One region of the Brenneria sp. L3-3C-1 genome, then DNA from elsewhere that is predicted to be linked to it. Evidence: predicted binding sites of a transcription regulator. Region 1 holds the regulator's gene; each other region holds the start of a gene.
The links. Region 1 encodes PhoB, which activates phosphate uptake and scavenging genes when phosphate is short. Its sites were predicted from a motif close to CTGTCATAAAACTGNCNNAT; they were not measured.
Positions count from the first base shown of each region.

Region 1 (2,274 bases):
ATCACCCGAAATTCGAGGTGGCGGGCATGACTCAGTTGCAGCGTTAACGGACGGCTGAAATCCTGTTTTTTCATATAGCCGGCGAATTCAGGGTGGCGCAGCAAGTTGAGGATATTCTGGCCGTTATCTTCCGGCCAGCGTAGGCCGAGCAGATGCTGGGCCAGATGGTTACACCAAAAGATGGTGCCCTCTTCGGTAATAGTTACCAGTGCATCCGGCAGGGACTCCGCGCCGCTGCGGAAACGCTTAATCAATAACGCCAGCTCGCGCCGACGCCGACGATTACGCAATTGCATCTGATAAAGGCCGTAAAACAGCGGCTCCCAGCTCCAGCGGCCGGGAGGCGGCGTCATGCTGCGATCGACCCACAGCCAGTGGGAAAGTTTAAGTTGGTTATAAAAATTCCAGCCTAGCGCCGCCAGAACGGCGGCCAACAGAAACCAGGGTAGATAGCCGAAGATCAAACCCAGCAACAGCGCGGGCAGGCAAAAAAAAACCAGCTCCAGCGCCAGCCTTTTCCATGAGAGACGTTCTAGCACGTTAATGTTTCTCCGCTATGCCAGCCTTCAGTAACGTGTTGAAAAACGGTATCCCGTTCCGCGAACGGTCTGCACCATTTTGTCATGACCGCTGGTTTCCAGCGCTTTACGCAACCGGCGGATATGAACATCAACTGTCCGATCTTCAACATAAACGTTAGTGCCCCATACATGATTCAGCAACTGTTCACGGCTGTAAACCCGCTCAGGATGCGTCATAAAGAAGTGCAACAGTTTAAATTCCGTTGGCCCCATATCCAGCGCCAGCTCGCCCGTCGTCACCCGGTGCGAGGAAGGATCGAGGTTCAGGCCGCGCATTTCTATGACGTCTTCAACCGCCATCGGCGAGATACGGCGCATTACCGCCTTAATGCGCGCCACCAACTCTTTAGGCGAAAACGGTTTAATGATGTAATCATCCGCCCCGACCTCAAGCCCGCGCACGCGATCCTCTTCTTCACCGCGGGCGGTCAACATCATGACCGGTATATCGCGGGTAAGCGCCTCGCGCTTCATATGCCTAATGAATTGCAAGCCCGATCCGCCCGGCAACATCCAGTCCAGCAACACCAACTCAGGGAAAGGTTCCGCCAATAGTGCGACTGCGCCGTCATAATCTTCGGCTTCGACTGGTTGATAACCATTCTGCTCCAGTACAAAGCATACCATTTCACGAATCGGTGCTTCATCTTCCACGACCAATATGCGTCTTGCCATCATTAATCCGCCGTTAATCATCGTCGCCGTTAGCATACGGAAAGCATTATGCGTCAGTTTTGTGACATATTTATGAAAAAAATGCAGGAGCATTTTTCAACAATGCGCAGCATTGGCCCGTAGGGTGGCGGGCAGGGATAGCCCGCCATAAAAAAATGCAGGAGCATTTTTCAACGTCACGTAGTGCTAGAAATCCCCACAAATTGGAATATGCCACATCGGAGAATCTTTCGTGCGCGATAAAGCCGCCGTTTCTCTGCTATGTCGTAGCACGCGCCCGACGCAGGGTGGTTCAAACGCCACCACCCTACGAACCCGGGCTTGTGGCTGAAATCACGCCGCTAGCGCGGTTCCTTCGGCGGTCGCCCCCTTTTCCGAACCGCCAGTGACGCGTTCCCGACGCGGCACTGGCTTGCGCCGCCTCCATGCGGCGCATTCGCGGGGGCACCCACCTCAGCGTAATTTCTTACGCCGTGGGGGTGAACGGCTTAAACACTAAATTTATATTAATATCATAGTGTTATATATAAAAACACAAACAAGATATTTTTCTGAAGACTCGTCAGCCTATAGAGCGAGCCTCAGGGATGGCGCGAGTAGAAAAAGCGCCGGGAGCGATTTTCAACGTCAAGTAGTAATGACCCGCATATTTTCGAGCCGCTTTCCAAACTCATGTTTTCGCAACGACAGTTGCCCCTACGGCTGTTTATAATCAATGGCATTGCTATTACACGCCACTCAGGGAGTTCCATGCGCATTATTCATACCGCCGACTGGCATCTGGGGCAGTATTTTTATACCAAGAGCCGCGCGGCCGAGCATCAGGCTTTCCTGCACTGGCTTATCGCCCAGGTCGAGCAGCATCAGGTGGATGCGGTAATCGTCGCGGGCGATATCTTTGATAACGGTTCGCCGCCCAGCTATGCGCGGGAAATGTATTACCGTTTCGTGGTTGAACTGCAACGTACCGGCTGCCGGTTAGCGGTATTAGGCGGCAACCACGACTCGGTCGCCACGC
Region 1 covers NZ_JAEMHF010000002.1:396,224-398,497, forward strand. The annotation lists gene phoR (phosphate regulon sensor histidine kinase PhoR) at 1-539, opposite strand, end outside; gene phoB (phosphate response regulator transcription factor PhoB) at 567-1,256, opposite strand; gene sbcD (exonuclease subunit SbcD) at 2,007-2,274, shown strand, end outside.

Region 2 (2,274 bases), on a different contig from region 1:
GCAAATTGATCGTGACGAACTCGCCGGCCTGCCAGTAGCTGGAGAGTTGCAGCACCGCCGGGCCGGAAAGCCCCCGATGCGTAAACAGCATGTTTTCCCGGAACGTCGCGCCGTTTTCGGCCGTTATCACCGCGGGTACGGAGACGCCGGATAGCGTCTGCAAGTGTTCCAGCAATGGTTTATGCAGCGTAAAGGGCACCAGCGCCGCGCGCGTCGGCAGGACGTTTAACCCAAATTGCCGGGCGATTTGATAACCAAACGGCGTCGCCCCCAGGCCCGGCATCGACAGGCCGCCGCTGGCGATCACCAGCGCCGGGCTATGAAGCGTCGTGCCATCGGCTAATTGCAAAATGAACGCGCCATCCGGTTTTTCCACCGTCGCCACTTCGCTGCGTAAACGCATCGTGACGTTAGCCTGCTCGCATTCCTTAAGCAACATATCGACGATCTGCTGAGCGGAATCATCGCAAAACAGTTGACCGAGGGTTTTCTCGTGGTAGGCGATATTGTGGCTATTCACCAGGCTGATAAAGTCCCATTGGGTATAGCGCGCCAGGGCCGATTTACAAAAGTGGGGATTTTGGGACAGATAAGCCGCCGGCTCGGCGTACAGATTGGTAAAGTTGCAGCGTCCCCCTCCGGACATCAAAATTTTACGTCCGGGTTTTTTACCATTGTCGAGCAGCAGAACGCGCAGTCCCTGTTGTCCGGCCTGTGCGGCACAGAACAATCCCGCGGCTCCGGCGCCGATAATGACAACGTCAAACTGTTCCACAATGGTTTCTCCGGTTATTGGCGCTGGCGTCCTCTGCCCTGACAGGAAGCCTGCAACGTTCAGGGCGGCAAATTGTAGTGTCCGTTTCTGTCAGATGCCAGCGTAACAATTTGCGTGTTTTGGTAAAAATGTATAATACATTGATTTTTATTGACTAAGTGGACTTTTCATCCGTATCCATCACACCCTAAGTCAAAAAAAAGTCATATTTCCCTTTTCCCCGCCCCTGCTTGTCGCCGATAATGCGCCGCGTTCATGACCACTAAATGGCCTAACGCTTATGCTACATTTATTTGCCGGACTGGATTACTACACCGGCCTGATGTTGATACTGGCTTTGTTGTTTGTATTATTTTATGAAGCCATCAATGGCTTTCACGATACAGCCAACGCTGTCGCTACCGTTATTTATACCCGTGCCATGCGAGCGCAGTTCGCTGTCGTTATGGCGGGCGTGTTTAATTTTTTCGGCGTGCTGCTGGGGGGACTCAGCGTTGCTTACGCCATTGTCCATCTGCTCCCCACGGATTTATTGCTGAATGTCAGTTCAGCTCACGGGCTGGCGATGGTCTTTTCCATGCTGCTGGCCGCCATCATCTGGAATCTCGGCACCTGGTATTTCGGGCTTCCCGCCTCAAGTTCGCACACGTTGATCGGCGCCATCATCGGTATTGGTTTAACCAACGCCTTACTGACGGATACCTCCGTGGTGGATGCGCTCAATGTTCCCAAGATGATCGCTATTTTCCTGTCGTTAATTTTATCGCCGATCGTCGGGATGATTATTGCGGGTCTGATGGTTTTCCTGTTACGCCGTTTCTGGAGCAACAGTAAAAAACGCAAGCGGGTACACCTTACGCCAAGCGACCGTGAAAAACAGGATGGTAAACGCAAGCCGCCATTCTGGACGCGTACCGCGCTGATTTTATCCGCTATCGGCGTCAGCTTTTCACACGGCGCGAATGATGGTCAGAAAGGTATTGGTCTGATCATGCTGGTACTGATTGGCGTGGCGCCCGCCGGCTTTATCGTCAATATGAACGCCTCCGGCTATGACATCAGCCGTACCCGCGATTCCGTGGTCAATTTACAGGAGTATTATCAGCAACACGGCGCGGCGCTGGCGCATGTCATCGACCTTTCTCCGCCGCTGATCCCGGCGCCGGAAAAAACCATTCCGGCGAACGGCAACGTCGATTTTCACTGCGATAGCTCGCGCGTCATGATTGCCATCGAGCAAACCCAGGTGTTGTTGAGCAACCTGAAAAGCTACGAGCAGTTAAGCGCGGACGATCGCGGTAAAGTGCGCCGCTTGCTGATGTGTATTGCCGATACCATGGATCGGATCGTCAAACTGCCGGAAACGCCGACGGAAGATAGGCGCTACCTGAGCAACCTGCGTAACGACCTGCTGCATACCATTGAGTATGCGCCTATCTGGATCATCATCGCCGTCGCGCTGGCGCTCTCTCTGGGTACGATGGTGGGCTGGAAGCGTG
Region 2 covers NZ_JAEMHF010000009.1:44,034-46,307, forward strand. The annotation lists gene JG725_RS15970 (NAD(P)/FAD-dependent oxidoreductase) at 1-775, opposite strand, end outside; gene pitA (inorganic phosphate transporter PitA) at 1,056-2,274, shown strand, end outside.
Region 2: pitA (inorganic phosphate transporter PitA) is a predicted target of PhoB. The motif match lies at 965-984, and genes of this name have one in related genera.

Region 3 (2,274 bases), on a different contig from region 1:
CATACTCAACTGGGGTCGCCCATTGACCATTTCAGTCTGCCCGCGCACTACACGCGCAAACGCATTCGCTCGATGGGGCGAGTCTCGCTGTTGGCGACGCGCGCCACGGAGCTGGCGCTGGAGCAAGCCGGGCTGCTGGAGCACCCGGTGTTGACCAACGGGGAAACCGGGATTGCCTACGGCTCGTCAACGGGCAGCACCGGCCCGGTCAGCGAGTTCGCCACCATGCTGACCGAAAAACATACCAACAATATTACCGGCACCACCTACGTACAGATGATGCCGCACACCACGGCCGTCAACGCCGGGCTGTTCTTTGGTCTGCGCGGCCGGGTTATTCCCACCTCCAGCGCCTGTACCTCCGGCAGTCAGGCGATAGGCTATGCCTGGGAAGCGATCCGTCATGGTTATCAGACGGTTATGGTGGCCGGCGGCGCGGAAGAACTTTGCCCGTCGGAAGCGGCGGTGTTTGATACGCTGTTTGCCACCAGCCAGCGCAACGACGCGCCGGAGACCACGCCGTCCCCCTTTGACGCCGGACGCGATGGACTGGTGATTGGCGAAGGCGCGGGCACGCTGATTCTGGAAGAGCTGGAACATGCGCAGGCGCGTGGCGCGACGATTTATGCCGAGCTGGTGGGTTTTTATACCAATTGCGATGCGGCGCACATTACGCAACCGCAGCGCGAAACCATGCAGATTTGCATTGAAGGTTCGCTGCGCTGCGCCGGTTTACAGGCCGGCGATATCGGCTATATCAATGCACACGGCACGGCGACCGACCGCGGGGACGTGGCGGAAAGTCAGGCGACCGCCGCGGTTTTTGGCCGCGCTACGCCCATCTCTTCCCTGAAAAGCTATTTCGGCCATACGCTGGGCGCCTGCGGCGCGCTGGAAGCCTGGATGAGCATTGAAATGATGCGTGAAGGCTGGTTCGCTCCGACCCTCAATTTGCGGCAACCGGCGGAAGATTGCGGCGAACTGGACTACATTATGGGCGAACCGCGGCATATCGATACCGACTATGTGCAGTCGAATAATTTTGCCTTTGGCGGCATCAATACCTCGCTGATTTTCCGCCGCTGGAAGCAGGACTGAGATAACCGGGGATGGGATCATCCCCGTCGTTCCTGCGCCGGCAGGAACCACCGGCACAGGGGCACGATGCGGGAAGAAGCGGAAACGGCATTTTTGCCGTATGTCATAAAACTGTCATATTTCGTACATTTTACTGTCACTCAACTGCTCTATTTTTCCTCCTGCACACTACACTCTGATTAATCACGGCTCCGGGTCGGCACTACTTTTAGTCTCCCACAGGAGGGATTATGAAACTTATGCGTACCACGATTACCCATATCGCTGCGGTCACGTTTTCACTGACATCGCTTTCCGCTTTGGCCGCCGCCAACCTCACCGGCGCGGGCGCGACATTTCCCGCGCCGGTCTACGCCAAATGGGCTGACTCCTATCATAAAGAAACCGGTAATAAAGTTAACTATCAAGGTATTGGATCGTCTGGCGGGGTAAAGCAGATTATCGCCAAGACCGTGGATTTCGGGGCGACGGATGCGCCGCTGTCCGATGATAAGCTGGCGCAGGACGGTCTGATCCAGTTCCCGACGGTGATCGGCGGCGTGGTGCTGGCGGTTAACATTCCGGGCATCAAATCCGGCGATCTGACGCTGGACGGTAAGACGCTGGGTGATATCTATCTGGGCAAAATCAAAAAATGGAACGATCCCGCCATCGTCACGCTGAACCCGAACGCCAAACTGCCGGATCAGAATATTGCGGTGGTGCGTCGTGCGGACGGAGCGGGTACTTCTTTCGTGTTCACCAGCTATCTGGCGAAAGTGAACCCGGAGTGGAAGGAAAAAATCGGCGCGGGCTCCACGGTTAACTGGCCGACCGGGCTGGGCGGAAAAGGTAACGATGGCATTGCCGCGTTCGTTCAGCGTCTGCCGGGTTCCATCGGCTATGTTGAATACGCTTACGCCAAGCAGAATAACCTGGCCTACACCAAATTGGTTTCCGCTGACGGAAAAGTGGTCAGCCCGACAGAGGAAAGCTTCAGTAATGCGGCCAAAGGCGCAGACTGGAGCCAATCTTTCGCGCAGGATCTGACCAACCAGAAAGGTGAGGATGCCTGGCCGATTACCTCGACGACCTTCATCCTGATCCAAAAAGTACAGCCGAACGCCGCACAGGGTACGGAAGTGCTGAAGTTCTTTGACTGGGCTTATACCAAAGGCGGCGAGCAGGCAACGGCGC
Region 3 covers NZ_JAEMHF010000003.1:210,229-212,502, reverse strand. The annotation lists gene JG725_RS10285 (beta-ketoacyl-ACP synthase) at 1-1,098, shown strand, start outside; gene pstS (phosphate ABC transporter substrate-binding protein PstS) at 1,329-2,274, shown strand, end outside.
Region 3: pstS (phosphate ABC transporter substrate-binding protein PstS) is a predicted target of PhoB. The motif match lies at 1,199-1,218, and genes of this name have one in related genera.